DNA from 4 places in the Streptomyces sp. NBC_00386 genome. Region 3 is predicted to be linked to each of the others. Evidence: riboswitches for the same ligand, from Rfam matches in the RefSeq annotation. Region 3 holds a riboswitch; each other region holds the start of a gene.
The links. Region 3 has a riboswitch for S-adenosylmethionine ahead of OG780_RS29830 (aminotransferase class V-fold PLP-dependent enzyme). Riboswitches for the same ligand answer to the same signal wherever they lie in the genome.
Positions count from the first base shown of each region.

Region 1 (7,524 bases), 2.3 Mb from region 3:
CGACGCCGACGAACAGGTTCTCCCAGGTCGAGTTCTTCACGACCGGCTTCAGCCCGAGGACCGCGGCGACCAGCTTGCCGAGGTCGGGTTCGCTGCCGGTGAGCGTCTTCTGGTCCTGTCCCACGAAGTTCAAGGGCGGGGACCCTGCGGGCAGTGCGCCGATCCCCACGACCAACGTGCCTCTCTCGGCTACGGACTTGGGCAGCTCATCGCTGATCGACTTCACCTCGGAGACCTTCAGCACGGTCTCCTTGGCGGCCCCGTTGGAGAGCGCGCCCACGGTCACGGTTCCGGCCGCGTCGGTCCGCGTGCGGGTGGCGGCGTCGCTGTCTCCCCCGCACGCGGCGAGGGAGGCCGCGAGGGAGGCGACGGCGGCGGTGGCGGCGACGCCGCGGAGGGCCTTGCGGTTCAGGCTGAAGGTGGGCATGGCTGTCCTTATCGGGTGTGCGGTGAGAGATGTGGGGGAACGGTCCCTGCGGGCCGCCGAATCGGGGGAGAGCCGCCCCGCCGCGGGTCGGGGCGGTGAGGCAGGAGCACCTCGGCGAGAGGTGTCTCGCTGCGCGTCGAGAGGAAGCGGTCAGAGCACCTTGCTCAGGAACTCTCTGGTGCGCGCTTCTCGCGGATGGTCCAACACCTGCTCGGGCGGGCCCTGTTCGACGATGCGGCCGCCGTCCATGAAGACCACCCGGTCGGCGATCTCGCGGGCGAAGCCGATCTCGTGGGTGACGATGACCAGCGTGGTGCCGCTGTGTGCCAGATCCTTGATGACGGCGAGGACCTCGCCGACCAGTTCGGGGTCGAGCGCCGACGTCGGTTCGTCGAAGAGGATGACTCCGGGCCGCAGGGCGAGCGCGCGGGCGATGGCCACGCGCTGCTGCTGACCGCCCGACAGTTGCCGGGGGTAGGCGGCCGCCTTGTCGGCCAGGCCCACCCGGGCGAGCAGATCGCGGGCCAGGTCCCGCGCCCCGGCCCTGGACAGCCGCCCGGTCGCCACGGGAGCGGCGGCCACGTTGTCCAGCACGGTCAGGTGCGGGAAGAGGTTGAAGTTCTGGAACACGAACCCGATCCGGCTGCGCTGGGCCAGGATGGCCCGCTCGCTCAGCTCCTTGAGACGGTCGCCGTGCCTGCGTACGCCGATGAGCTCACCGTTCAGGCTCACATGGCCGATCTCGGGCTTCTCCAGATGGTTGATCACCCGCAGGAGGGTGGACTTCCCGGAGCCGGACGGACCGAGGACGACCGTCACCTCACCGGGCCGCACGGTCAACTCCACACCGTCCAGAACCCGTTGGGCTCCGTACCACTTGTGCACATCGTGCACCTCGACCGCGGCCGGCTCGACCTGGAGCGCTCCGGCGCTCTCGGCGGTCGCGGTGGCGTCCGCCGCCCGGGCGGAGGCGGTCGACGCGACTTCCGCCGCGTCGGCGGCCGGGGCCGTCCGAGTCCTCACTGTCGTCAGATGCGTCTCGCCGCTCATATCGCCGTCTCCCTCCGGAACCGGGCCCGCACGTCACGCAGAGCGTTCCGCGCCTTCTGCAACGGGGTCGGCGGCAGGGTGCGCAGCGCGCCCCGCGAGTAGTACCGCTCGACGTAGAACTGGATGACGGACACGACGCTGGTGAGGATCAGGTACCAGGCGGTGGCCACGAGGAGCAGCGGCACGATGTCGCCGGGGTAGGTGCTGCCCATGCTCTGCACGGAGCCGAACAGGTCCAGCAGGGACACGTAGAAGACCAGCGAGGTGCCCTTGATCAGGCCGATCAACTGGTTCACGTAGTTGGGGGTGATGGAGCGCAGTGCCTGCGGGAAGACGATCTTCGCGAACTGGTACCGCTTCGGCAGCCCCAGGGCGGAGGCCGCCTCGTGCTGGCCCTGGTCGACGGAGAGAACGCCGCCGCGTACCACTTCGGAGGCGTACGCCGCTTCGTTCAGGCTCAGTCCTACGACGGCGACGGCCATGTCGGTGGCCAGGCGGGACTCGTCGAAGGTGAAGAAGGCCGGCCCGAACGGAACGCCCACGCTCAACGTCTGGTACAGCGCGCTGAAGTTGTAGAGGAACAGCAGGACCACGATCAGCGGCACCGATCGGAACAGCCAGGTGTAGACCCAGCTCACCGCGCGCAGCACCGGGCTCCGGGAGAGCCTGGCCAGAGCCAGCACGATACCGCCGAGAAGGCCCAACACGGCGCTGTAGAGGGCCACTTCGAGGGTGATGAGAAGGCCGTCGAGAATGGTGGGGCGGAAGAACCAGTACTGGAACCGATCCCACTGGTAGAAGGGGTTGGTCACCAGGCCGTGGGCGATCTGGGCGGCCAGCACGAGTACGACGGCCGTGATGATCCAGCGGCCGGGACGCCGGAGCGGAAGGACTCGTTGGGCCGCCAGAGGCTTGGGTGCGGCGGGGAGGTCGGTACGGGGGATCGCCTCTGCGGGCGCCGCTGATCCGAAGGACACAGCGCTGCCGGAAGGTTGACTCATGGAGAGCTCCAGCGGATTCGGACACCCCGGACCACGGAGCGGCAGCGCCACGCCGAGCGGGACGGCTCAGTACGCGGCGAGGCACGGGCACACGTGGAACGGGGGCTGAACGGGAAAGGACACATCGCGACAGCGGTGGTCGTCGAAAACTCGAAGAGCCGTCAGCCCCTGGTCGTCAAAGACCCGAAGGGGCGGTCAGCCTCGGCTGAGGGAGCGACACATGCCCGTACAGAGGGCGCTGTTGACGCGCAGCAGGTCCACGGAGCGGTCGGCGCACAGCACATCGCGGCCGAGGCGCCGCCATGCGGCCGTCCCGTCAGCTGTGTGCATCGCCGTCACCATTTCTACTCCGGCCGAAAAGGCATCCTGTAGTGGGCCGCAGGTTAGGCCCGCCCCGAAAACAATGTCAATGCGGGTGACCACCAGGTGAGACCGCACGTGCGGCCTCCTTGACGGCACAACAGAGCGCACCGAGACTGGCATGGACGGTCACGATTGTCAGCGCCCACGGTGCGGGTTCGCCCGCTCCGGTGGTCATCGGCCCCGGCCCGCTGACAGGCAACCCTTCCACCGCGACGGGGTGCCCCGGGTGACGACCGGGTCCCGCCGGTGCGGCGGGACAAGAGCGGTCTCGCGTCTCGCGAGCCCCGGAGTCGGGACCGGTGGGAATGCCAAGGAACGGCTTGACGAGGCGCCTGCACATCGATCTGTTGCGTGTCTCCAGCGCTTACTGATCCGCTGCCGGTCCGTGCGATCCGGACCGGTGCGACCAGCGCAGTCAATCCGCATTCGGCCGCCGGTGCCCACAAAGCGGCGGTGGCTTCCTTCTTCCCCCAGGGAGAGTCATGCCCGAGACAGCTTCGCGCACGTCCAGCACTGCCAACGCACGCCCCTGTGAGCAGGTTTCGTTCCCCTCGGCCCTTCGCCTCCAGCCGACGGCGACACCGTCCGTCCTCCCCCACCGCGTCGACAGCCGCATCGGTGTCGGTCTCGCCGGCGGCTTCTACCCGGCTCCACACCGCTACGAGCTGTATCTGTCGCGGAGTTGTCCGTTCTCGCTGCGTATCGCCATCACCCTCGAACTGCTCGGCCTTCGGGACTCGGTCGCCACCACACTCCTGGCGGACCCCGCGCGGACACCCGACGCCTTCGCCTCACTGCGCCGCGCCTACGAGGCCACCGAGTACCACTTCGACGGACCGCTCACCGCTCCCGCCCTGTGCGACCGGTGGAGCGGACGCATCGTCAGCAACCACCCGCCCGCCATCCTCCGCGATCTGGCCGGACTGTTCTCCGGTCACACCACGACGAGCCCCTCCGCGCTCTGCCCTCCGTCCCTCGCCGCCGACATCGAAGCCCTCCGCGATCTGCTGGACCGCGATGTCACCCCGTCCGCCCCGTCCTCGGAACTAGCGGCGGCCCTGGAACTGTTGGACTGTCAACTCGCCGCGAAGCCCTACGTGTTGGGCGACTCCCTCACGGCGGCGGACGTGGACGTATGGACGGCTCTGACCGGGCTGGGCCCCTGCGACGCCCTCCGCTCGCGTCCCCGGCTCCGGGACTACGTACGCCGTCTCGGCGATCACCCCGCCTTCCGGCACGGGAGTGATGCGGTGCCCCTGTCGGCGGACGTCTGACGCTCCCGCCGGAACCGGGCCTGCCGGGCAGGCGGACGGTGACTCGCGCGGACGGCGAGCGCCGGGCCGGAAACACCGGCCCGGCGGCCGCGCGGATCACTCGCGCGGAACCAGCAGAATGCTCACGCCCCTCAGGGTGGAGGCCCAGTGCCGGCCCTGTTCCAGGACCTCGCGCCCCGGTCCCATAATCTGCTCCTGGAGGAGCAGCGCCGACTCGCGGAGTTCCTCCCACGGCTCCGGTACCTCGAAGGCACGCCGGGACCGCTCCACGGAGCCGATCAGGGCACGGCAGGCCGCCTCGACGTCCGCGACGTTCTGGCCGGCCGATCCGACACCCTCGAGCGACCAGGTCATCCACAGGCGGCCCATGGCATCACTCTGTCCCATCCCCGGATACGACGCATGCCCGATGCCACCTCTCGCCGCCGCGACTCTCCTCCCCCGGCCGCCCAGAAGCCGGACCAAGCCCTGCGTCCCCGTGAAGCCGACGACGCCGGGCAACGCCTGCGGACCTGTTGTCCGGATCATGCGGCGGGCTCCTCGACCCGATCGGCCTACGCGTAGCGGGAACACGCGACCGACCGGCGCGTAGCCAATCCCGGCGAAAGCCGTCTCCTCAGGGCGTGTCCCGTACCGCGCAGCGGCGTGTCCGCACTTCGATGTGGATTCCAGGGCCTCGCGAGCCGAGCGCCGGCGAATCGCGGACCGGGCCGCCCCGCCCTCCGTGCCCGCTTCCCGGCCGGCCCGGCGCACCCGTCACCCCACAGGACCCGGTCCAGGCAGGCACCTCCATGGAACCCGCACCTCCCGTTCCCCGGCCGCCCTCACACCGGCCGTCCCCGGCGTCAGGTCCACCCGCGTCCGGCGGCTCCGCCGGTCCCCCACGGCTGGGCTGGCTGGACGCCCTGCGCGGGATCGCCGCGCTCCTCGTGGCGGTCGACCACTCGTCGTACGCCTTCATGGCGGAGTTCCGTGAGCAGCTGATGCCCCAGCTGAACATCGGCCGGTACGGCGTCATGGTGTTCTTCCTGGTGAGCGGCTACGTCATCCCCGCCTCGCTCGAGCGCCGGGGCTGTGTGAGGACCTTCTGGATCGGGCGGGCCTTTCGCGTCTACCCGCTGTGGGCCGCCGTGGTGGGCTCGGTCCTCGCGCTGGATCTGCTGGGCGTCGCGCACCTGGGGGCTCGCTTCGACGGGCGGAATCCCGTCACGGTGGCCGTCGCGCACGTCACCCTGCTCCAGGAACTGCTGGGGACGCCGAGTGTCGTCCTCGTCCTGTGGACGCTGTCGTACGAGCTGGCGTTCTACCTGCTGGTCGTCGCCCTGTTCACGGTCCGGCTGCACCGGCGCTCGGCGACGGTCGCGGTGGTTCTGGGAGCGCTGGCCGCCGTGAGCGCGACGGCGGCGTTCGTGCCGCGGGCGTCGGCGCTCTCGTCCGCGGTCGGTACCGGACCGCTCGTCGCGCTCGCCGCGACGGCGCTGGTGTTCGCCGTCCTCTGCGGAAGTTCCACGACGTCCGCGCTGCGTGTGCCGGGGGCCGTGGCGGGAGGCGTCCTCGCGCTGGTCCTGGTCCCCTTCAACGGCACCGTTCCCCTCTGGGAAGGCCTGGTGATCCTGGCGGTGATATTCCTCGGCACCGCCGTCCGGCGGGCGGAAGGCGGGGAGATCACCTGGCCATGCGCGGCCCGCACCGCCGCCGTCGTGCTGATCTGCGCCGTGGGGAGTGCGTACGAGCACGGCGCGGCGACCCACTTCGCACGGCGCGGCTGGATCACCGCGTTCCTGCTGGCCGTACTCACCTTCGGCGTGGCCCTCGCGCTGCGCCGCCGGAGATTTCCGCGCGCGCTGACCCGGTTGGGGACGGTCAGCTACTCGGTGTACCTGGTGCATCCGGCCCTGCTGGCGGTGAGCGGCAGCGTGATCGGCCGGTACCGCCGCGACAGTCCCGTACTCGAAGCGGCGTTCCTCGCCGTGCTGCTGCCGTTGGCAGCGCTGACCCATCGCCTCGTCGAGGTGCCGGGTCAGGCCCGGGGCCGGAAACGGATCCGCCGCATGCGTTCGACGTGACCCGTCCACGCGCGGCCCACAGGAGAGATCTCCGGGGAACGGGCGGCAACCTTTTCGCTTCCGGCGGCCACTGATGGACACATCACCGGCTCGATCCTCCGAACGGATGCGCATGAAGGAAACGAGGCAGGCCGCGCGACGGCGCGGACGTCGGCGGACGCTGTGGGCCCTCACCCCGGTCGCCCTGGTCGCGGTCGGTGCTCTGGTCTGTCTGGCCGTGGCGTTCCGCCCCGGTCACCGGGCCGATACGGGACACCCGGCGGTCTCGACCGCCGCCGGTTCCCGGGGGACCGCGGCTCCCGGCCGGGGGTCCCCGGCCGGATCGACGTCCCCCACGGTGACCCGGTCGCCCGGCTCGGCCGTCTCCCCGACCGAGACGGCCCGCCCCTCCACGGCGTCTGCGCGGCCGTCGACCCCGGACGCCTCCCGGACCACGGCGACGACAGCCGCGCTGGCGGGACGGATCCGCCCGGGGGTCGGTTACCGGGGAGTGGCGACCACGTACGACGCCGGAACCGGCGACGGCGCCTGCTCCTACGGTCCGAGCGGCGATCTCATGACGGCGGCGATGAACCACACGGACTACGAGACGTCCAAGGCGTGCGGGGCCTACGTACTGGTGCGCGCGGCCGGCGGCGCGACCGTCACGGTCCGGATCACCAACGAATGCCCGACGGGCTGCGCCCCCGGGCAGCTCGACCTCAGCGCACAGGCGTTCGCCCGGCTCGCGAACCCGGTGGCCGGCCGGATCCCGATCACGTGGAAGCTGCTGAGTCCCGGCGATTCCGGCACGGTCGCGCTTCGCTACAAGACCGGGTCCAGCCGCTACTGGTGCGCGGTCCAGGTGATCGGCCACCGGAATCCGGTGGCCCGGCTGGAACTGCGAGCCGACGGCGGATGGCGGCTGCTGCCTCGCACCGACTACAACTACTTCCTCGCCGAGGACGGCGGCGGGTGCGGCGGCACGATCAGGATCACCGACATCTACGGTGAACGCCTGACCGTCGACGGCATCGCGCTGCGCCCCGGCAGCGCGCAGACGACCCGGCTCCAGTTCGCCCGGCACTGAGGAGTGCGCCCCGTCGCACGCCGGGGCGCATCCGAGGTGAAGGCGTCCTCGCCGGAACGGCCTACTCCGCGCCCCTGCCGCAGCGCACACCCGCGGCAGGCGGCCGGGGCGGGGAGGGAACGGTGACGGAGCCACCGCCCGCGGCCACCGCCGACGCCGGCTCGACCGAGGCCGGCATACGGAGCAGCAGCAGGGCCGCGTCGTCGTGCAGCCGGCCACCCACATGGGCCTGGAGCTCGGCGTCGAGCGCGGCGAGCGTGGAGGCCGGCTCGTC
Region 1 covers NZ_CP107950.1:9,093,374-9,100,897, reverse strand. The annotation lists gene OG780_RS39830 (transporter substrate-binding domain-containing protein) at 1-427, opposite strand, end outside; gene OG780_RS39825 (amino acid ABC transporter ATP-binding protein) at 578-1,477, opposite strand; gene OG780_RS39820 (amino acid ABC transporter permease) at 1,474-2,478, opposite strand; gene OG780_RS39815 (hypothetical protein) at 2,674-2,808, opposite strand; SAM riboswitch class IV at 2,966-3,110, shown strand; gene OG780_RS44780 (putative leader peptide) at 3,147-3,212, shown strand; gene OG780_RS39810 (glutathione S-transferase C-terminal domain-containing protein) at 3,324-4,115, shown strand; gene OG780_RS39805 (hypothetical protein) at 4,212-4,502, opposite strand; gene OG780_RS39800 (acyltransferase family protein) at 4,907-6,181, shown strand; gene OG780_RS39795 (expansin EXLX1 family cellulose-binding protein) at 6,294-7,250, shown strand; gene OG780_RS39790 (PP2C family protein-serine/threonine phosphatase) at 7,312-7,524, opposite strand, start outside.
Region 1: linked by a shared signal. The riboswitch ahead of OG780_RS44780 (putative leader peptide) and the one ahead of OG780_RS29830 (aminotransferase class V-fold PLP-dependent enzyme) in region 3 are both predicted to bind S-adenosylmethionine.

Region 2 (7,524 bases), 1.5 Mb from region 3:
GCGCAGGACAAGCGGAGGACGGCCGGAGGTGGCCGGGGACGTACGAGGGGCCCGCATCCCTGTGGGATGCGGGCCCCTCGTATGTGAGTTGCGTCGGTGGTCGTTCGCGCCCGATCAGACGGCGAGTTTGACCATGTCCGCCTGCGGACCCTTCTGGCCCTGCGAGATTTCGAACTCCACTCGCTGACCCTCTTCAAGGGTGCGGTAGCCGTCCATCTGAATCGCGCTGTAGTGCACGAAGACGTCCGCACCACCGTCGACCGCGATGAAGCCGTACCCCTTCTCCGCGTTGAACCACTTGACGGTGCCCTGAGCCATGCCTAACTCCCCTATTACTGGCCCTTGCACAGATCCACACTTCGCGGATCCGGGTCAGACCTCACCCCCCAACGGTTGGGGGTGTGCGCCGGAACGCGTCGACCGCGGCTGAATGTATCTGTCCAACTGCCCTCTGCAACAGGTCAATCGGACGAGAATTCTGGGCATGGCCGATCAATGATATGCGGAGAATGCGCAAGGATTCGGGGCAAGTCGGGCCCCGCAAATGCCATAAAATGCCCAAAAAGGCGAGCCAGTTTGGCTACTTCTTGTCGGCCCGCGAACGCTCACTCATATGCGTCCGGCATGAAACCAACATCCAAATTGGAGCGGCTTCCCCAACTCTAGCGCGCTCAACCCTACAGAATTGCCCCCTCCGTTTGTCTTACGGAGGGGGCAATTATGTGAACGCACTGTGTTCGGCATTACCGAGGGTAACGATCAGCCTCCGGCGACGGCCGGAATGATCGAGACGCCCACACCGTCCGGAGTCGCCGTCTCCAGGCCCTGCTCGAAGCGAACGTCGTCGTCGTTGACGTACACGTTGACGAAGCGGCGCAGCTTGCCCTGGTCGTCCAGGACGCGCGCGGCGATGCCCGTGTGGTTCTTCTCCAGGTCGCTGATGACCTCGGCGAGGGTCGTGCCCTCGGCCGTCACCTCGGCGGCGCCACCGGTGTAGGTGCGCAGGATGGTGGGGATGCGGACGTTGACGCTCATGATGCGAGGCCAGCCTCTCGGAAGGAGTCGAGGTTCGGGCGGATGGTCGCGGTCAGCCCGGTGTCCGAGGCCACCGCGTCCAGGGTCTTGAGGCCGTCGCCGGTGTTCAGCACGACCGTGGTGAGGGTCGGGTCGAGGAGACCGTTCTCGATCAGCTTGCGGGTGACGCCGACGGTCACGCCGCCGGCCGTCTCCGCGAAGATGCCCTCGGTGCGCGCGAGCAGCTTGATCGCGTCGACGATCTGCTCGTCGTTCACGTCCTCCACGGCACCGCCGGTGCGCCGCGCGATGTCGAGCACGTACGGCCCGTCCGCGGGGTTGCCGATGGCGAGCGACTTGGCGATGGTGTCCGGCTTCTGCGGCCGTACGACGTCGTGGCCGGCCTTGTAGGCGACGGACACCGGGGAGCAGCCCTCGGCCTGGGCGCCGAAGATCTTGTAGGGCCTGTCCTCGACGAGCCCGAGCTTGATCAGCTCCTGCAGGCCCTTGTCGATCTTCGTGAGCTGGGAGCCGGAGGCGATCGGCACGACGAGCTGGTCGGGGAGCTTCCAGCCGAGCTGCTCGCAGATCTCGTACGCCAGGGTCTTGGAGCCCTCGGCGTAGTAGGGCCGCAGGTTGACGTTGACGAAGCCCCAGCCCTCGCCGGCCGGGTCGCCGATCAGCTCGGAGCAGAAGCGGTTCACGTCGTCGTAGTTGCCCTGGATGCCGACGAGCTCGCCGCCGTAGACCGCGGCCATGACGACCTTGCCCTGCTCCAGGTCGTGCGGGATGAACACGCAGGAACGGAAGCCGGCGCGGGCCGCCGCGGCGCCCACGGCGCCGGCGAGGTTGCCCGTGGAGGAGCAGGAGAGGGTGGTGAAGCCGAAGACGCGGGCCGCTTCGATGGCCTGGGCGACGACGCGGTCCTTGAAGGAGTGCGTCGGGTTGCCGGAGTCGTCCTTGACGAAGAGCTTTCCGGCGTCGACACCGAGCTCACGGGCCAGGTTGTCGGCCTGCACGAGCTTGGTCCAGCCGGGGTTGATGTTGGGCTTGTCCGCCACGTCCGCGGGGACGGGCAGCAGCGGCGCGTAGCGCCAGATGTTCGCGGGTCCCGCTTCGATGCGCTTGCGGAGTTCTTCGGTCTCGTAGGCCGAGAAGTCGTAGGCGATCTCCAGCGGGCCGAAACACTCCTCGCAGGCGAAGACCGGGCCGAGCGGGACGCGGTGCCCGCATTCGCGGCAGGAGAGCGCCGCGGCCGGGCCGAGGTCCACCGCTTCGGCGGAGTTCGTGGTACTTGCAACTGTCTGCGCAGCCATGGAGGCGAGGCCCTTTCCTCATCTTCCTCACGACGCACTTCGCCGTGAGACGGATTTGGCACCTTCCCGAGCCGGGAGCCTCGCGACGCGATCGACATCGATCGGTACGAGACCGGCTGGAGGGTTGCCGGGGCTTCATCGGGCCGTATCCCTCTGCCCCTCTGGATGAGCGGTATTTGATTGTTGAACTGTTGAACGCGATACGTACCGACGATCCAGGACATGCGATGGTCATCCGCGTTGTTCAAGACTGTAACCGAAGGCCAGGACAGTTGAGATAGTCGTCCGAACCGCGAGACGACGGCAATCGATCTGCCGCTGGCCGCAGCGGGCACGCCGATGAGAGCGTGTGATCAGACAGTGAGGAGCCGCAGACCGTGCTGAAGGACGTCGAAAGCTGGCTGAGCACACGCTCCTGGTCCGTGACCGACCGCCCGCTCCACAAGATCATGGCCGCGAAACGCATCACGGGATCGACGGTCAGTGTCGTGCTGCCCGCGCTCAACGAGGAGGAGACGGTCGGCGAGATCGTCGCGATCATCCGCCACGACCTGATGCAGCAGGTGCCCCTCGTCGACGAGATCGTCGTCGTCGACTCCGGCTCGACCGACCGCACCTCCGCGGTCGCCGCCGCCGCGGGCGCGAGGGTCGTGCACCGCGACGACATCCTCCCGCGGATCCCGGCCGTGCCCGGCAAGGGCGAGGTGCTGTGGCGGTCGCTCCTCGTCACGAGCGGGGACATCGTCTGTTTCATCGACGCGGACCTCAAGGAGTTCTCGTCCGACTTCGTCTCCGGGATCGTGGGCCCGCTACTCACCGATCCCGGCGTCGACCTGGTCAAGGCCATGTACGACCGCCCGCTGGGCGGCGCCTCGGGACAGGGCGGCCGGGTCACCGAGCTGATGGCCCGCCCCCTGCTGAACATGCACTGGCCGCAGCTCGCGGGCTTCGTCCAGCCGCTCGGCGGCGAGTACGCGGCACGCCGCTCGCTGCTCGAACAGCTCCCCTTCCCCGTCGGCTACGGCGTCGAACTCGGCATGCTGGTCGACGCCCTGCACCTGGTGGGCCTGGACGCCCTCGCCCAGGTGGACGTCGGGGTGCGCAAGCACCGCCACCAGGACGGCCAGGCACTCGGCCGCATGGCCGCCGCGATCTACCGCACCGCGCAGCTCCGGCTGGCCCGCGGTCACCTGATCCGCCCCGCCCTCACCCAGTTCGAGCGTGGCCGGGACGGTTTCCAGCCGCGCACGTACTCGGTGGACACCGAGGAAAGGCCGCCGATGAGCGAAATCTCCGAGTACCAGCGGCGCAGGGCCGCGTAGACCGGCCCTGACGGCCGCGATCACATACGGCCGAAGGGGCGCGTTTGAGCGTTTCGACACGGGGCTAGGTTTCGAGGCATGGCTTCAACGCATGGTGCCCACAGGATTCTGGTCGCCTCCAACCGCGGCCCGGTCACCTACGAGGTACGGGAGGACGACTCGCTGCACGCCAGACGCGGCGGCGGCGGCCTCGTCTCGGGACTCTCGGCGATCGGGCCGGACGCGGGCGCCCTGTGGGTGTGCTCGGCCCTCGGCGACGGCGACCGGGAGGCGGTCCGGCGCGGGGTCGGCGAGGACGGCGTACGGATGCTGGCCATCGACGCCGAGGTCCACGCCGACGCGTACAACGGCATCGCCAACTCCGTGCTGTGGTTCGTCCACCACCTGCTCTACCAGACCCCGCTGGAGCCGGTCTTCGACGCGGAGTTCCGGCGCCAGTGGGAGTCGTACCGGACCTACAACCGGGCCTTCGCCGAGGCGCTGGCCGAGGAGGCGGCCGAGGGCGCGGCCGTACTGGTCCAGGACTACCACCTGTGCCTCGTGCCCGGGATGCTCCGCGAACTGCGCCCCGACCTGCGCATCGGCCACTTCTCCCACACCCCGTGGGCGCCCGAGGACTACTTCCGGATGCTCCCCGACGACATCCGCGCGGAACTGCTGGACGGCATGCTCGGCGCTGACCGCGTGGCGTTCCTGACCCGGCGGTGGGCGACGGCCTTCACGCGCTGCGTGGAGACGGCCGCCCCGGAGCGGTACCGGGTGGCCTCGTCCCCGGAGGACCGGCCGGAGATCGAGCACCTCGACGGCTCCCCGCCCGGTCGGACCCTCGTCGGTGTGCACGGCCTCGGCGCGGACGCCGAGTTCCTGCGCGAGCGCTCGCACCGGGCGGACGTCGAGGAACGGATGGCCGCGCTGCGCGAGGAGATCGGCGCCGGCCGCAGGACGATCGTGCGCGTCGACCGGACCGAGCTGTCCAAGAACATCGTGCGGGGGCTGCTGGCGTACCGGCAGCTGCTCGACGACCACCCCGAGTGGCGCGAGCGGGTCGTCCACGTGGCGTTCGCCTACCCCTCGCGGCAGGACCTCGCGGTCTACCGGGACTACACGGCCGAGGTGCAGCGCGTCGCCGACGAGATCAACTCCCAGTACGGGACGCCCGGTTGGACCCCGGTGGTGCTGCACGTGAAGGACGACTTCGCGCGCTCGCTCGCCGCCTACCGGCTGGCCGACGTCGCCCTCGTCAACCCCATCAGGGACGGCATGAACCTCGTCGCCAAGGAGATCCCGGTCGTCTCCGACGAGGGCTGCGCGCTGGTCCTGTCGCGGGAGGCCGGGGCGTACGAGGAACTGGGTGAGGACGCGATCTCCGTGAACCCGTACGACGTGACCGGGACGGCGCGGGCGCTGCACGAGGCGCTCGGCATGCAGCCGGGCGAACGAGCCGAACGCACCAAGCGCCTGGCCGCCGCGGCCACCGCCCTCCCCCCGGCCCAGTGGTTCCTGGACCAACTCCAGGCACTGGAAACCTGAGCACATTCCGTTTCCCGGCCGGGGAACGTTTCAGCCCCGGCCGGGGAAATTTCAGCCCCTCCGGCGTTTGAGGAGCGGGGTCCGGGGGCGGAGCCCCCGGGTACGGGACGGGTAGGGGCGGAGGGGGCGAAACCAGCTTGCGGCCCGCCCGCCCGCTCAGGCGAGTTCGGCCGCGAGGGCCGCGAGGAGGCGGACGACTCCCGGCGGCCCGTCGACCACCAGGTCGGCACGGTCGGCGAGTTCGGCGACCTCGGAGCTGCCGCTGCACACCAGAAGGCCGGCGATCCCGTCGGAGCGGAGCTTGTCGACGGCGGCGAAGGCGGGCAGGTCACCCAGGTCGTCACCCGCGTACAGAACAGCCTCCGCACCGATCTCCCGGACGTACTCCATGAGGGCGACGCCCTTGTCCATCCCGGGCGGACGCAGCTCCAGGACCATGCGCCCCGGCTCGACGATCAGCCCGTGCCGGGCGGCCAGTTCACCCAGCGGCTCCCGGAGCGCCTCGAACGCGGCCTGAGGATCGGCGGCACGCCGCGTGTGCACCGCGACGGCACGGCCCTTCTCCTCGATCCAGGTGCCCTGCCAGGCGCCGATACCGTCGAGGAACCCCGGCAGTTCGGCGCGGACGGCGGCCACGCCGGGATGCGGGGCGGGGGCGGTGACCGTGCCGCTCACCGCGTCCCAGCGCTCGGCGCCGTAGTGGCCGAGGACGACCAGGTGCTCCAGTCCGGCCACGCCCGCGAAGCCGCCGTGGCGCACGGCCACACCGGCGGGGCGGCCGGTGACCACGGCGACGGAGGCGACCTTGGGGGCGAGCGCGGCGAGTGCGGGGACCGCGTCGGGGTGCGCGCGGGCCCGGTCGGGGTCGGGGACGATGGGGGCGAGGGTTCCGTCGAAGTCGAGTGCGACGACGGTGCGGGTGGGGCGCGTGAGGATCGCTTCCAGAGCGTCGCGTCCGGCGGGGGTCACCGGGGCCGGCAAGGAGTCCTTGGATTCGGGGTGGCTGCCCATGGGGCGACCCTATCCGGGCGGGGGCGACCGCACCGTTCCTATGGATGAGCGGAAGTGAGTCCTGCTGCCCGGACTCGTGCTCGATCAGGCCGGATGCCCCGGTCACCCGGGTCGGGCCGGATGCCCCCGCCTCACCGCTCGTCCCGGCGGGCCTCCCGGACCCGGCGCAGTCTGTTCACCGTGACGGGGTCGTGCGCGAGGGCGCGCGGGTCGTTCAGCAGCGCGTTCAGGAGCTGGTAGTAACGGACCGGGGCCAGGCCCAGCTGCTCGCGTATGGCGCGCTCCTTGGCGCCGGGACCGGGGAAGCCGCGGCGCTCCAGGGCGAGAATGCTCCGTTCGCGCGTGGGCAGCTCTTCCATGGACAGCACGGTAGTCCCCGGCACCGACAAGCGCCGGGGCCGGGGCCGCCGTGCCGCCGCGCCCGGGGTGCGGGTCCCGGAACGTGGAATACGACGTCTCCTATCGCGTGAGTGGACTAGACCTTTCAAGGGGTAAAGGGCGACACTGTCCCCCGTGAGACACGTCATCGCCCTCGATGTGGGCGGCACCGGGATGAAGGCCGCCCTCGTCGGGGTGGACACCGAGCCCTCCCCGGACCGCCCCGACGCGCCGCGGCCGGGGACCCCCGGGCACCCCGCGCTGCTGCACCAGGCCCGCCGGGCGACCGGCCGCGAACGCGGGCCCGACGCCGTCGTCGAGGAGATCCTCGACTTCGCCGCCGAACTGCGCGCCCACGGCGAGGAGCACTTCGGCGAGAGCGCCCTGGCCGCGGGCGTCGCCGTCCCCGGCATCGTCGACGCCGCCGAGGGCATCGCGGTCTACGCCGCCAACCTCGGCTGGCGCGACGTCCCGCTGCGCCGGCTGCTCGGCGAACGGCTCGGCGGCGTGCCCGTCGCGCTCGGGCACGACGTGCGCACCGGCGGGCTCGCGGAGGGCCGGATCGGCGCCGGGCGGGGAGCGGACCGCTTCCTGTTCGTCCCGCTGGGCACCGGCATCGCGGGCGCCATCGGCATCAACGGCGTCGTCGAGGAGGGCGCGCACGGCTTCGCGGGCGAGATCGGCCACATCGTCGTACGGCCCGGCGGAGCTCCGTGCCCGTGCGGGCAGCGCGGCTGCCTGGAACGGTTCGCCTCCGCGGCGGCCGTCAGCCAGGCCTGGGCCGAGGCGTCGGGCGACCCCGGGGCGGACGCGGCGGACTGCGCCAAGGCCGTCGAATCGGGCGACCCGAGGGCGCGGGCCGTCTGGCAGGAGGCCGTCGACGCGCTCGCCGACGGCCTGGTCACCGCGCTCACCCTCCTGGACCCGCGCACGCTGATCATCGGTGGCGGGCT
Region 2 covers NZ_CP107950.1:5,289,088-5,296,611, reverse strand. The annotation lists gene OG780_RS23390 (cold-shock protein) at 115-318, opposite strand; gene OG780_RS23385 (MoaD/ThiS family protein) at 760-1,035, opposite strand; gene thrC (threonine synthase) at 1,032-2,330, opposite strand; SAM riboswitch class I at 2,346-2,502, opposite strand; gene OG780_RS23375 (glucosyl-3-phosphoglycerate synthase) at 2,708-3,652, shown strand; gene OG780_RS23370 (alpha,alpha-trehalose-phosphate synthase (UDP-forming)) at 3,731-5,182, shown strand; gene otsB (trehalose-phosphatase) at 5,339-6,193, opposite strand; gene OG780_RS23360 (DUF3263 domain-containing protein) at 6,325-6,552, opposite strand; gene OG780_RS23355 (ROK family protein) at 6,707-7,524, shown strand, end outside.
Region 2: linked by a shared signal. The riboswitch ahead of thrC (threonine synthase) and the one ahead of OG780_RS29830 (aminotransferase class V-fold PLP-dependent enzyme) in region 3 are both predicted to bind S-adenosylmethionine.

Region 3 (7,524 bases):
GGTCCGCTGCCCGGCACGAAGCTGCGCCACACGCTGTGGTCCAAGGGCAAGCTCCTCGTCAACATGAACACGAACGAGCCGCTGCGTCCTTCGGACCTGGCCGTCGGTTCGCTCACCTTCGCCAAGCCCGAGGGCCTGGAGGAGCACGACGAGGACTTCCAGAAGGAGATCGCCAAGGCGGCCCTGATGATCATCCGGCTCCAGCCGGAGGACATCAAGGACAAGCAGGAACTCGAGTGGTCCTACCAGGGCATCGTGGCGTACTCGAAGATCTGCACCCACGTCGGCTGCCCGATCTCCCTGTACGAGCAGCAGACGCACCACGCGCTGTGCCCGTGCCACCAGTCCACCTTCGACCTCTCCGACGGTGCCCGGGTCATCTTCGGCCCGGCGGGTCACGCCCTGCCGCAGCTGCAGATCGGCGTGAACGCTGAGGGCTACCTCGAGGCGCTCAGCGACTTCCAGGAGCCCGTCGGTCCTGCATTCTGGGAGCGCGGATGAGCACTACCACCACCTCCGACTCGCGCTCCTCGCGCGAGAAGGCACCCGCCGGTGAGCGGGTGGCCGACTGGGCCGACGGCCGTCTCGGGATCTATTCCCTGGCCAAGTCCAACATGCGCAAGATCTTCCCCGACCACTGGTCGTTCATGTTGGGTGAGGTCTGCCTCTACAGCTTCATCATCATCATCCTCACGGGTGTGTACCTGACCCTGTTCTTCCACCCGTCGATGAACGAGGTGGAGTACCACGGCAGCTACATCCCGCTGCAGGGCCAGCTGATGTCCGAGGCGTTCAACTCGACCATGCACATCTCCTTCGATGTGCGCGGTGGCCTGCTGATCCGTCAGATCCACCACTGGGCCGCGCTGATCTTCCTCGCCGGCATGTTCGTGCACATGATGCGCGTGTTCTTCACGGGTGCGTTCCGCAAGCCGCGTGAGGTCAACTGGGTCTTCGGATTCCTGCTGTTCGTCCTCGGCATGTTCACCGGATTCACCGGTTACTCGCTCCCGGACGACCTGCTCTCCGGCACCGGTGTCCGCTTCATGGAGGGCGCGGTCCTGTCCGTGCCGATCGTGGGCACGTACCTGTCGTTCTTCCTGTTCGGCGGCGAGTTCCCGGGCGGCGACTTCGTTGCCCGCTTCTACTCGGTGCACGTGCTGCTGCTGCCGGGCATCATGCTCGGCCTCGTGGTGGGCCACCTGATCCTGGTCTTCTACCACAAGCACACGCAGTTCGCGGGCCCTGGCAAGACGAACAACAACGTCGTCGGCATGCCGCTGCTGCCGGTCTACATGGCCAAGGCCGGAGGCTTCTTCTTCCTGGTCTTCGGCGTCATCGCGGTCATCGCGGCGATCGCCTCGATCAACCCGATCTGGGCCATGGGTCCGTACCGTCCGGACATGGTGTCCACGGGCGCCCAGCCCGACTGGTACATGGGCTTCTCCGAAGGCCTGATCCGTGTCATGCCGGGCTGGGAGATCAACCTCTGGGGTCACACGCTCGTCCTGGGCGTGTTCATCCCGCTGGTGATCTTCCCGCTGGTCCTGGTCGCGATCGCGGTCTACCCGTTCATCGAGTCCTGGGTCACCGGGGACAAGCGCGAGCACCACATCCTGGACCGCCCGCGCAACGTCCCGACCCGGACCGCGTTCGGTGCCGCCTGGATCAGCTGGTACTTCGTCCTGCTCGTCGGCGGCGGCAACGACATCTGGGCCACGCACTTCCACCTGGCGATCAACTCGATCACCTGGTTCGTGCGCATCGCGTTCTTCGTCGTGCCGGTGCTCACCTTCATCGCCACCAAGCGGATCTGCCTCGGCCTCCAGCGCCGGGACCGGGACAAGGTGCTGCACGGCCGCGAGTCGGGCATCATCAAGCGCCTGCCGCACGGTGAGTTCATCGAGGTCCACGAGCCGCTCAGCCAGGACGCGCTGCACACGCTCACCGCGCACGAGCAGTACAAGCCGGCCGAGATCGGCCCGACGGTCGACGAGAACGGTGTCGAGCGCAAGGTCTCGGGCACGCAGAAGCTGCGCGCCAAGATGAGCCAGGGCTTCTACGGGGAGGAAGGCCAGATCCCCAAGCCCACCGTCGAGGAGTACAAGGAGATCACGAGCGGCCACGGCCACCACTGATCCCCGGCTGTTCGCCACGGCTGGAGCCCCGTCCATGACATGGACGGGGCTCTTTGCCGTCCTCCGGGCTGGATAGGGTGGACTCACCCGGTGGTGCGGGGCGATCCACTCCGCGTCACCCACGACCCGTGTCACCCGCGACAGAGTGACCCACGAACCCAGGAGCGACCATGAGCGCTGTGAACCCCGCTGGAGGCGACACCGCGGCGGGCCGTTCCTGGCCCGCGGTACTGAACGGCCTGCTCGAAGGCCGCGACCAGAGCGCGGACGACACGGCCTGGGCGATGGACCGCATCATGCGCGGCGAGGCGACCGACGCGCAGATCGCCGGGTTCGTGGTGGCCCTGCGGGCCAAGGGCGAGACCGTCCAGGAGATCACCGGACTCGTCCGGGCGATGTACGAGCACGCCAATGTCATCGAGGTGCCCGGACACACCGTCGACATCGTCGGAACGGGCGGCGACGGCGCGAAGACCGTCAACATCTCCACGATGTCCTCGATCGTGGTGGCCGGTACCGGCGCCAAGGTCGTCAAGCACGGCAACCGGGCCGCGTCCTCCGCGTCCGGCGCGTCGGACGTCCTGGAGAAGCTCGGGGTCAATCTCCAACTGCCGGTGAAGCGGGTGGCCGAGGTGGCCGAGGAGGCCGGGATCACGTTCTGCTTCGCGGTCAAGTTCCACCCGGCGCTGCGTCATGTGGCGGCGGCCCGCGGCCAGTTGGGCATCCGGACCACCTTCAACGTGCTCGGGCCGCTGACCAACCCGGCGCGCGTGAAGGCCCAGGCGGTCGGCGTCGCCGATCCCCGGATGGCGCCGATCGTGGCGGGCGTGTTCGCCGAGCGCGGCAACTCCTCGCTCGTCTTCCGCGGCGACGACGGCCTCGACGAGCTGACCACCACCGCGGGCTCCCACGTCTGGGTGGTCCGCGACGGCAAGGTCACCGAGGAGCGCTTCGACCCCCGCGACGTCGGGCTCGACATCGTCCCGGTGGAGGCCTTGCGCGGCGCCGACGCCTCGTACAACGCGGAGGTCGCCCGGCGCGTCCTGGACGGCGAGCGGGGGCCCGTACGGGACGCGGTCCTGCTGAACTCGGCGGCGGCCCTGGTGGCCCTGTCGCCGACCGGCGCACCGCTCGCGGACCAGCTCCGCGACGGAATGGAGAAGGCGGTCGAGTCGATCGACTCCGGCGCCGCGAAGCGCACCCTGGAGCGCTGGGTGGCCGCCAGCAACGCCTGATCCACCGGTGACACGGAGCGAGGCGCAGTCCAGAATCCGGACTGCGCCTTGCGCGTGGAAGATCCTCTGGCAAGATGCTGTACCAGGTCATGAGTGACAGCCATCAGGCCCCGGCCGGCTGTCCGGCAACCCTCCGTCCGTGGCGGGGTGCCCCGGGTGAAGACCAGGTCGTAGGCAGCGAGGCCTACGGCAAGCGCGGACCCCTCCCGCCCTCCGGGCGGACGCAACCAGGGGTCCTGGTCGTTCGAGGGAGCCTTCTGTGAGCAAGCGAATGCGGTAGGGCGTAGAGCCCCGCCTCCGCACACCCTTTTCACCTTTTCCCGCGCCGAGCCCAGCCCTGCCTCCGGGCGGCCGGCTCGCGCGGTGATCCCGCATGCCTCTCACAGGAGCTCGCCATGTCTGTCTCCACCGTTGCCGCCGACCAGACCGTTTGTGCCCCCCTGGCCGTTCTGGGCCGGGATGTCACCGTCCCGCTCGTCACCGGCGGCGAGGTGACCTACGCGGCCCTCGACTACGCCGCCAGCGCGCCCGCCCTCCAGCGGGTGTGGGACGACGTGGCCGCGTACGCGCCCTACTACGGCAGCGTCCACCGGGGCGCCGGCTACCTCTCGCAGCTCTCCACCGACCTCTTCGAGAACGCCCGCAGGACCGTCGAGGAGTTCCTCGACTGCCGCGCCGGTGACCAGGTGGTCTTCACCCGCTCCACCACCGACTCGCTCAACCTGCTCGCCGCCGCGCTCCCGGCCGACTGCCAGGTCTTCGTCTTCGAGACCGAGCACCACGCCTCCCTGCTGCCCTGGCGCGACGCCCGGGTGACGTACCTGAACGCCCCGCGGACCCCGGGCGAGGCCGTCGACACCCTGGAGCACGCCCTCGCCGCCCGCACTGTGTCCATTGAAGGGGGCTACGGACCGGCCCTGGTCTGCGTCACCGGCGCCTCGAACGTCACCGGGGAGCTGTGGCCGGTGCGGGAGCTGGCCGCCGCCGCGCACGCCCACGGCGCCCGCATCGTCCTCGACGCCGCGCAGCTCGCCCCGCACCACCCGGTGTCGGTCCAGGACCTCGACGTCGACTGGGTCGCCTTCTCCGGGCACAAGCTGTACGCGCCGTTCGGCTCCGGTGTCCTCGCGGGCCGCTCCGACTGGCTGCGCGAGGCCGACCCGTACCTCGCGGGCGGCGGGGCCAGCCGCAAGGTCACCCGGCGCGCGGACGGCGGCGTGGACGTGGAGTGGCACGACAGCGCCGCCCGGCACGAGGCCGGCTCGCCGAACGTCATCGGGGCCTACGCGATCGCCTCGGCCTGCAAGGCGCTCACCGAGGAGGGCTTCGACAGCCTTCTCGCCCGTGAGCGGCACCTGATCCGTACCGTCCGCGCGGGCCTCGCCGAGGTCCCCGAGGTCCGGGTCCTCTCCCTCTTCGGCGACGACGCCCCGCGGGTCGGCGTCATCTCCTTCGTCGTCGAGGGCTGGAACAGCTCGCACTTCGCGGCCGCGCTCTCCGCCGAGTACGGCATCGGCGTCCGCGACGGCCTCTTCTGCGCACACCCGCTCGTCCGCACGCTGCTCGGCAGTGCCCCGGAGACCCAGGGGGAGTGCGGAGCCCCCGAGGCGGCGCCCGGGGAGAAGTCCCTCAACGCCATCCGCGTCAGCTTCGGCGCCGGTACCCCCGACGAGCACGTCGAGCGCTTCGTCCGCGCGGTGCGCGAGCTCGTCAGGGACGGCGCGCGCTGGCAGTACCGCACCGAGGACGGCCGCTGCGTCCCGGCGGTCTGACGCCCACGGCGGCTTCGCCCGGAGGCGGTGCCGCGTCGGTCAGGAGTCGAGACCGATCGCGAACGCCGCCTCCAGGTCGTGCTGGGAGTACGTACGGAACGCCACGTGGGTGTCCGTCGCCTCGACGCCCGGGATCTTGCTGATCCTGCCGGGGATGACGTCCGCCAGGTCGTCGTGGGCCTGGACCCGGACCATGGCGATCAGGTCGTAGGTACCCGTGACGGAGAAGACCTCGCTGACGCTCTCCAGCGACGCGATCGACTCGGCGATCTCGGGGATGCGGTCCACGCTGGTCTTGATGAGGACGATCGCGGTGATCACGGCTGGTTCTCTCCCTAGGGGCCGCTGCTGGGGATCTCACCCTACTCGCGGTCCACCTGGCCCGGCCGCTCCACCGGGGGCCCCGGCAGCACCCCCCGAACGGGCGCGAGCGGCCTTCGGGGCCGGAACCGCGCCCACGCGTAGACGAAACCCAGGGAGAAGCCCACGAGGTGGGCCAGATAGGCGACTCCGGGGCCCGGGGAGCTGCGGCCGGCCGCCAGCCACTGGAGCGTGAACCAGAACGGCAGCACCACCCAGGCGGGGAACCGCAGCGGCAGGAAGAACAGGAACGGGAAGAGACTGGTCACCCGGGCCCTGGGGAACAGGTACAGGAACGCGCCGAGCACCGCGGAGATCGCCCCGGAGGCCCCGACCAGGGACTGCGGCGAGGTCGCGTTGGCGGCGGCGTAGCCGAGCAGGGCCAGATATCCGCAGCCCAGGTAGAAGAGGGCGAACTCCAGATGGCCCATGCGCTCCTCGGTCATGAGCCCGAAGACGTAGAAGAAGAGCATGTTGCCCAGGAGATGGAGCCAGCTTCCGTGGATGAACAGGGCGGTCGCGGGGGTGAGCGCCTCGCCGGGGGCCCCGCCGAACAGACCGGCCGGCACCACGCCCCAGCGGCGGAAATAGGCCCGCTGCGCGACCAGCAGCTCGTCCCCGGTGCCGTACGCGGGATCCAGACCCGAGGCGGGACCGATCACGAAGATCAGACAGCACAGGACGATCAGTCCGTACGTCACCGGCGCCGACCGGCCCCGCAGCGCCCTGCCGACCGTCGCACTCCAATTGCCGATCATGGTGCAGAGCATGACGTAACCGCGCCGATGTATACAGACCGCCTCGCCGCCGCGGACGGCCGGGCGTCGAGTACCCGCCAGGCCGTAGGGTTACGAGCCATAGCACCGGGAAACCGGCGCCGGACGGACACGAGAAGGAAAGCGGCTGCCCTATGACAGTTCCCCTGCCCGATGCCAAGACCCGCTGGCGCTGCGCCCTCTGCGGCAACCTCACGCGTTTCGACGTGACCCGCTCGTCGAAGGTCGTCGAGTATGTGCACCTGGACCTGGCCGGTGAGCCCAAGGTCGAGGAGCGCGAGGTGGTCAGTGAGACCATCGAGTCGGTGCGGTGTCGTTGGTGCAACGCGGTGGATCAGGTCGAACTGGTGGACAGGCCGGGCGCCGGCTCCTGAGGGAGCGGGCCCCGCACGGATATTGGGGTGAACGGATGGTGGAGACCACGGGTGGGGAGCCGGACGACGGCACCGCCGAGGTGCTCGACCGTCCGCTGCCCGACGGCGTGCGCCGACGCGTCGTACAGATCGTCTCGGACGGCTTCGGCGGGCTGACGGTGTCCGAACTGCCCGTACAATTGCGGCAGTACGCCCGGTTCGCCCCGAATCGCCGCGCCAAGTTCGCCGGCAACGCGATGGCCTCGGCGTTGGAGACGGACCCGCTGTTCAGGCAGCGCATCGCCGAGAAGCTCAGAGAGGTCCAGCCGGAGCTCGTCGGCGCTCTCGACTCGGGCGCGCCGTCCCCGGCCGCGGATCCGCTGGACGTGGCGGCCGCGGCCTATGTCGTGCGTCCCGCCGGCTGGGTGAAGCTGGTGACCGCCGCGGGCGAGGAGGCCCTGCGGGCGGACGCCGAGCGCGCCGGTGAGGAGAGCCGCGCCGAACTGGACCGGCTGCGCGCGGAACTCGCGGAGGCCCGCGGGCAGACCCGTGCCGAGACCGAACGGCTGCGCGCGGAACTGGAAGCGGCCCGCAAGGAAGCGGAATCGCTTCACCGCAAGCTGCGCGGGGCCCTCAGCGACGTCAAGCGCGGTGAGGCGGCCCTGCGCAAGCTCCAGGCCGAGACGGACGGGGCGAAGGCGGAGAACCAGGCGCAGGTGTCCGCGGCCGAGAGCGAGGCGCGGCGGCTCAAGGCGCGCCTCTCGGAGGCCGAGGCGGCCCTGGAGGCCACCCGCAAGGCGGCCCGGGAGGGGCGCAGCGTCGAGGACATGCGGGTGCGGCTGCTGCTCGACACCGTGCTGGAGGCGGCCCAGGGGCTGCGCCGGGAACTG
Region 3 covers NZ_CP107950.1:6,801,597-6,809,120, forward strand. The annotation lists gene qcrA (cytochrome bc1 complex Rieske iron-sulfur subunit) at 1-501, shown strand, start outside; gene qcrB (cytochrome bc1 complex cytochrome b subunit) at 498-2,138, shown strand; gene trpD (anthranilate phosphoribosyltransferase) at 2,309-3,373, shown strand; SAM riboswitch class IV at 3,459-3,575, shown strand; gene OG780_RS29830 (aminotransferase class V-fold PLP-dependent enzyme) at 3,769-5,145, shown strand; gene OG780_RS29835 (Lrp/AsnC family transcriptional regulator) at 5,185-5,466, opposite strand; gene OG780_RS29840 (rhomboid family intramembrane serine protease) at 5,508-6,263, opposite strand; gene OG780_RS29845 (hypothetical protein) at 6,416-6,655, shown strand; gene OG780_RS29850 (NYN domain-containing protein) at 6,691-7,524, shown strand, end outside.

Region 4 (7,524 bases), 2.6 Mb from region 3:
CAGGTGGGAGACGTTGACGCGCAGCATCCAGCGCAGGGAGGTCTTCTCGATGGCGCGCGCGATGTTGGAGACGATGACGTCGAAGGTGCCGCCTCCGGAGCGGCGTACCCGGATGGCGTCGTGGTCGGCGCGGTCGCCGTCGAAGGTCACCTGTACGGAGCCGAGGCCCGCCGCGTTGAGTTCCTTGGCGATCAGCGGTGTGAGCAGGGTGCCGTTGGACGTCATCGACGCGGTGAGGGTGCCGAGTTCCCCGGCCCTGGTCAGCAGGTCCCGGCAGCCTCGCGGGTTGAGCAGCGGCTCGCCGCCGAAGAGCAGCAGCGACAGCTTGTCCATGCCGGCCGCGGCCATGCGCTCACGGGTGAAGTCCAGGACCTGTCCCACGGCTTCGGGGGTCAGCCGGGCGTGCCGGATGCGCGGCGGCCGGCTTCCGCCCTTGGGGTCCTGGGCGGTGTTCTGGAAGCAGTAGCCGCAGCCGAGGTTGCAGTCCGTGCTGGTCAGTACGGTCAGCGAGTACGAGTTGTAGGGCTTTACGTCGTACAGTCCCGCCTCGCGGAGATAGCGTTCGGCGGAGGGTCGCAGGGTGCCGTCCGGCTCCACCTGGCCGGGGCGCATCAGCGCGTATCCGCCGGCGCCCAGGAACCACCACCCCCTGCGGGCCTGGATCATACGGGCCCCGGCGGCGGGGACGGCGGCGACGGACTGCGTACCGGGCACGGCAACCTCCGGAGCGGGGGCGGGAGTTGGAGGGCTGGCGCGGCCCGGTCGCGGTGGCGTCAGGCGCCACCGCGACCGGGAGGACCGCGCCGGTGGTGAGCCGATCAGGCCTGGTGCTCCTGGTGGACGACGCACCAGGGGGTGTCCTCGTCCTCCTCGGAGTGGGCGATCACCTCGGGCTCGTCGACGGCGGACTCCTGGTGCACGCCGCACCAGGCGACGTTCGACGCGGCGTGCGCGACGACCTCGGGCTCGTCGACGGCGGACTCCTGGTGCACCCCGCACCAGGCGACGTTCGACGCGGCGTGCGCGACGACCTCGGGAGTATCCTCCGCGGGCGTCTCGGTGGTCTCCTCGTTGGGCTCGACGTTCTCGGCCATGATGGTCCTCCATACGACGGGCGTTCGGGACGACGGACGGCAGCGGTGCGCCGACCGGCAGGAAGCTAGGAGGAGGGGGTTCGACACCGGTTCACCGCCGGTTGGCCCGTGGTGAAACCCCTGGTGGGCTCGTGGGCTCAGCCCATGGCGGCCGGCCGGAACCGCGACGGAGACGGCTGTGGGGGCTGCTCCGGGGAGTTCGGACGGTTGCTTTTGCTACTGCGGCGGGGCGATGGCGTCTCGGGGGTGTCGCCGGCGAGACGGGCCGCGTCGGCCGCATACCGGAATCGCACCGGGCGCGAACCGGCGGGCAACCGGCCGTTCCTACGGTGGCCGCCGCACGCTCCGCGACCTCGAGAGGACGCCTCCGTATGGACACCGAGCCCGTCGTCACGGCCGCGCCGTCCGCCCAGCCCGCGGCGGCAGGACGGCAGCGGCTGCCGGAGCCGCTCGGGGCCGCGTTCCTGGCCCGTCCTGAGGAGACGCTGGCCGAGATCCGGGAGACGTGTCCCGTGGCCCGGATCAGGACGCCCGCCGGACGGCCCGCCTGGCTGGTGACCCGTGCCGAGGATGTGCGGGCCGGGTTCCTGGATCCCCGCCTGTCCTTGAGCGGCGGCCACGTTCCCGACCCTGGCGTGCGCCGACGCGCGCTGGACGTGACGCTGGTCAACTACGATCCGCCGGACCACACGCGGATCCGCCGCCTGGCGACTCCGGCCCTCACCCCGGCACGCATGGCCGCCCACCGGGAGCGCATCGAGCAAGCCGCCGGTGAACTGCTCGACGCGGCGGACGCGGCGCGGGGGCAGGGGCCGCTGGAGCTGATGGACGCGTTCGCGCGCCCGTTCGCCTTCCGGTCGCTGTGCGAGGTGTTCGAGGTGCGTGAGGAGGAGCGGGCCGCGCTGTACGAACCGGTGGCGCTCCTCGCGGACAAGGCGGGCTGCTCCGCCCGCGCCGTCGAGGAGAGCGTGGCCCGTATCGACGCGTTCGTCCGCCGCGAGATGGTCCGCCGCGCGGCCGCTCCGGGTGACGACGTCGTCTCGCGCGTCCTCGCGGCATGGCGCCAACAGGGCGGCGCGACCGAGGACGAGGTCGCCTCCCTCCTGGCGATGCTGCTGCTGGCCGGCTTCGACAGCACGGTGCAGGCGATCGGCATGAGCGTGGTGGCGCTGCTGGGCCACCGCGACGTACAGGACTCCCTGCGGGAGGAGCCGTCGCGGATTCCGCGCGCGGTGGACGAGTTGCTGCGCTGGGACACCCCGGGCCCTTTCAGCACCAAGAGGGTGGCGCTGGAGGACGTCCGGTTCGGGGACACGGTCATTCCGGCGGGCAGCGGAGTCCTGCTCTCCGTGGCGGCGGCCAACCACGACCCGCGCTGCCATGCCGACCCCGGCACACTGGACCCGGACCGCAGCACCGCCGGCCGTCATCTCACGTTCGGTCTGGGCCCGCACTACTGTCCCGGATCGGCACTGGCCCGCCTGGAGCTCACGGTGGCCCTGACCGTCGTCCTCGGCCGCTGGCAACGGCTGGAGCCGGCTGTGCCGCTGAACGAACTGGCCTGGGGCGGCGGCTATCTGCACCGCCGTCTGGCCGCACTGCCCGTGCTGCCCCACGGGTCGGTGTGAGGGGACGGCGGAGTGCCTGCTGTCACACCACGCTGACCGGATGCCGTACCACCGCGCCGAACAGGTACCCCTGTGCGTTCGGTACGGCGGTGTCCGGCTGGGTCCGGCCGGCTGTGTCCGTGGCGCGCGCCAGCAGGTGGGTGGCGCCGGGTGTGTCGGGCCGCCAGCCGAGGGACCACCGGGTCCAGGTGCCGGACTGGGGCCGGTCGTGCAGCCGGGCGGGCCGCCAGTTGGCACCGCCGTCCGTACTGACGTCGACCTTGGCGACGCCTCCCGCCCCCGACCATGACCGTCCGTGCAGGACGTGCCTGTTTCCGGCCGTGAACGTGGCCCCGCTCGCCAGCTCGAAGGCGCTCTTCGTGGCCTGCCGGGTCAGCGGAGCGCTCCCGCCCTCGGGGTAGGCGGGGCCGAACAGCCGGTAGAAGGTGGTGTTCCAGGGCGAGTAGAGCGGCTGTGCGGACACTTCGATGTCGCCGACCCACTTGATCGACGCGATCCCCACCCAGGAGGGCACCAACACCCGCACCGGATGACCGTGGTCGTACGGAAGCGGCTCGCCGTTCATCTCGTACGCGAGCAGTACGTCGTCCAGGGCCTTGGCCAGCGGCAGCGGACGTCGTACCCGCCCCAGACTCTCGCCGCCGCTGACGTACTCGGCGTCCAGACCGCGCGGCTGCACGTCCACGGCGCGGGGGGACAGCCCTGCCCTGCGCAGCACGTCACCCAGCCGCACCCCGCGCCAGCGTGCGACGCCGATCGCTCCCAGGGTCCACGCGGTGCCGGTGACCGTCTCCCCCTGTTGCGTCGTGTAGTAGGAGCGGCCGTTCCCTGCGCATTCGACGAACGCGGTCCGGGTGACGGCCGGCAGCGCGCGCAGATCGTCGTACCCGAACTCCACCGGACGGTCCTCGCCGTGGTTGCCGCGCAACCCGCTCCCCCACAGCCGCAGCCGCCAGTCGTCGGCATTCAGGACGGGTGTGGCGGTGTGATTGCGCACGAAGAACAGTTCGTTGGGGGTGTGGTGACCGGTTCCGCGCAGCGCCTCCCACCGGGTCTCGGCGTTGGTGCCGCGCTCGATGAACCACTCGGCGGGCAGCGGCTTGACGATCGGTCTGTCGGCGGCGTGGGCGGGCTGGGGGGTGCCGAGTGCGGTTCCGGCGGCGGCAGCGGTGAGCAGGGTGAGCAGCCGACGGCGGGTGACCCCTTCGGCTCTGGCCTCACCTGCGAGCCACTGGCGCAGCCTGCGGCGGTCGTACTCGGTTTCGTAGCGGCGACCTGCGGGGGTGAGCGAAGGCATGGCGGGTCCTCGTCATAACGGGGCGAGAGGAACGAGAGGGCTCGGCACAAGTCGGCACGGGTATGCGCGAGGTCGACCGGTATGGGCTCAACCGGCTTGTACGGAGCGGAAGTTCGCGGAAGCGCGTGATCAGCCGGTCGTCCGACACAGCGCGGCGGCGACGCGGACGAGGTCCACGGCGCGGCGGCGGGTCAGCGGCTCCGACATCGGCATGGCGGGATGAAAGCACACGGGGCGGAAGGCGTCAACGGAGCATTCGTGCCGGTGAACCGGGCGTCCAGGCAGGTCGGTTGGCGTGGCGGCCGCGACCCGTCGGCCCCGCACCTGACCGGCGGGCCGGCGCGATGGTGTCAATTCCTGAACGCCGACTCTCCCCGCCGTGACGGCGACCGGCCTGTGTCCCCCACGTGACGGCGACCGACGCCCGTGTCGCCCGACACGACCGCGGCCGGCCTCGTGTCCCTGACATGACGGCGGCCGGCCCGTGCTCCCCGGCGGAGTCCGGTGCCGCCATTGACGTACGTCAGAACCGCTCCGTACGATCACGAACGGCATCGAGTGTCAGCGTCAAGCCCTGGCTTGCTGACCGGCAACCCTCCCGCGCGGTGGGGTGCTCCAGGTGAAAGCCCGGCGGGATCAGCGACGATCCGCGCAAGCGCGTGGCCCCATGACCGGGGCCGGAGATGGGGGGAGGACCGTTATGCGACACAGTGGTGACCCTCGTGCCTCCTTCTCCGTCGCCATGGTGTTCTCCCGGCTGGCGCGCCGACGCCACATCGATCTGAAGCGCTCGACCAGCTGCTTCTGTCAGGCCTGACGGCCCTTTCCGCAGCGGAGCGCTGACGGGCTTGCCCGCCGAGGGCCCCGTCCGTGACCAGTGATCGGGGTATGCGTCCCCGTCCGGGTCCCGCCTCCTCCTGCTCCTGCTGATCCTTCGGATCCACCTTCCGCCCGGCCCCTGTCCGCAGGACATTTCCCCCGTCACGGCACCGCGCCGACCGGGCCCGCACGCCTGTGCGTGGCCGTGCCCCGCGCGGTGTCCCGTGCCTGGCGACACAATGAGGAGAACCCTCCGTGAGTGCACTTCCGGATTTCAGATCTCCCCGATGGGCGGCGCTCACCGCCCTTCTCACCACCAGTGTGCTGCTGACGGCCTGCGGGTCGGACACCGGCGGCTCCGGCGCCGGTGACGGCAAGCCGCGTTCCGGCGGAACCCTGACCTTCGCCGTGGGGTCGGACGCCGGCTGTGTGGATCCCCAGCAGGTCGGCAGCAACGACACGATCTACTCGGTGCGCCAGGTCGTGGACTCGCTGACGGACCAGGACCCCAGGACCGGCAAGATCGTGCCGTGGCTGGCGAAGAGCTGGGACATCAGTGCGGACGCGACCGCCTTCACCTTCCACCTGCGCTCGGGTGTCACCTTCAGCGACGGGTCCCCGCTGACCGCCCAGGTGGTCAAGGACAACTTCGACGCGGTGCCGCGTCTCGGTGTCCTGGGGACCCTTGCCGAGGGCTACCTGAGCGGCGCCAAGAGCACCACGGTGGTCGACCCGCTCACCGTCAAGGTCACCTTCCAGCAGCCCAACGCCCAGTTCCTGCAGGCGACTTCCACGCATTCCCTGGGGATCGAGTCGTCGGCGAGCGCGAAGAGGTCACCGCAGCAGAAGTGCAGTGACGGGGTGATCGGATCCGGACCCTTCGTGCTGAAGCGGTACGTGCAGAACCAGTCGATCACCCTGGCCAAGCGCCGCGGCTACGCCTGGGGTTCCTCACGGTGGAACAAGAAGGGCGAGGCGTACCTGGACGAGCTCGTGTTCAAGGTCGTGCCGGAAGCGGGCGTGCGCGCCGGCAGTCTCCGGTCCGGCCAGGTGGACGCGATCGGCAGTGTGGGCCGGGCCGACGAGGCGGCGCTCAAGGGCGGCCAGGTCACCCTCCAGAGGCGGGCCAACCCCGGCATCGTCTTCGGACTCGGCTTCAACAACGCGCGGCCCCTCCTGAAAGATGCCAGGGTCCGCCGGGCGATCCTGTCCGCCATCGACCGCAAGCAGATCGCCGACACCGTCTTCCCCACCGGCACCCGGGCGGCGACCAGCGTCCTCGCACACACCACGCCCGACTACACCAGCCTCGCCCCGGATCTGGCCTTCGACGCGGCCAAGGCGAAGTCCCTTCTGGACGAGGCCGGTTGGAAGGCGGGCGGCGACGGCACGCGCACCAAGGGCGGCAAGAAGCTGAGCCTGACCATCGACTGGGTTCCCAACGCGGCGACCAATCAGCCCGCGTTGGAGCTGATACAGCAGCAGCTGAAGGCTGTGGGAGTTCAGGTGACCCTCAAGCAGCTCCAGCTCACCCAGCTGACACCGACACAGCAGTCGGGCGAATTCGACGCGACATGGGGGAACATCACCCGCGCCGACCCCGACATCCTGCGCAGCTCCTTCTCCACGAAGCTGGCCAACTTCTACCGCGTTCCGGCGAGCGGCCTGGACAGGACCCTGTCCGCGCAGGCCGCGACCACCGACCCGGCGGGGCGCAGCGAACTGGTGGCCCAGGCACAGCAGTCGATCGTGCGCGACGCCTACAACGTGCCGGTGGTGGAGCTGCAGACCCAGCTCGGCCTGTCCACGAAGGTGCACAGCCTCGCCTTCGACGCCTCCAGCCGGATCCAGTTGCACGACACCTGGATCGGCTGACCCGTGCGCGGCTACGTGCTCAAACGGCTCGCGCAGGCGGTCGGGGTGCTGTGGGCGGCGTACACCGTGTCGTTCCTGGTGCTGGACTACCTGCCGGGCGACCCGGTCACCGCGATGGCCGGTGCCGGAATGGACTCGGGGCAGGTCGATCCCCGGCAGATCGCCGCCCTGCGGCACGAGTACGGCTTCGACAAGCCGGTGCTCACGCAGTACGCCGAGTATCTCGGCCGGGCGGTGCGCGGGGACTTCGGCGACTCGGTCGCCACCGGCCGCCCGGTCGCCTCGACACTGGCCGACGCGCTGCCCCAGACCCTCCAACTGACGGCTTCGGCGCTGCTGTTCGCGGTGGTCCTCGGCGGCGGGCTGGCGGTGACGGCCACGTACACCACACGCCGCTGGCTGCGGCAGCTGCTGCTGTCGCTGCCGCCGCTGGGAGTGTCCGTCCCGACGTTCTGGGTGGGGCTCCTGCTCGTCGAGGCGTTCTCCTTCCGGCTGCGCTGGTTCCCCGCGTTCGGCAACGACGGGCCGAAGGGGCTGGTGCTGCCGGCGCTGACCCTCGCGGTCCCGACCGGCGCCCTGATCGCGCAGGTGCTGGCCAAGAGTCTGCTCACCGCGCTCGACCAGCCGTATGTGGAGACCGCCCGCGCGAAGGGCGCGGGCCGCTGGCGGGTCCATCTGCGGCACGCGCTGCGCAACGCCTCCCTGCCGGCGCTGACGGTCGCCGGACTGCTGGTGGGGCAGCTGATCGCCGGTTCGGTCGTCGTCGAGACGGTGTTCTCCCGTGACGGCCTGGGCCGCGTGACCGCGGCGG
Region 4 covers NZ_CP107950.1:9,413,915-9,421,438, reverse strand. The annotation lists gene OG780_RS41215 (radical SAM protein) at 1-714, opposite strand, end outside; gene OG780_RS41210 (hypothetical protein) at 819-1,094, opposite strand; gene OG780_RS41205 (cytochrome P450) at 1,466-2,722, shown strand; gene OG780_RS41200 (sulfite oxidase) at 2,745-4,019, opposite strand; SAM riboswitch class IV at 4,570-4,683, shown strand; gene OG780_RS41195 (ABC transporter substrate-binding protein) at 5,094-6,713, shown strand; gene OG780_RS41190 (ABC transporter permease) at 6,717-7,524, shown strand, end outside.
Region 4: linked by a shared signal. The riboswitch ahead of OG780_RS41195 (ABC transporter substrate-binding protein) and the one ahead of OG780_RS29830 (aminotransferase class V-fold PLP-dependent enzyme) in region 3 are both predicted to bind S-adenosylmethionine.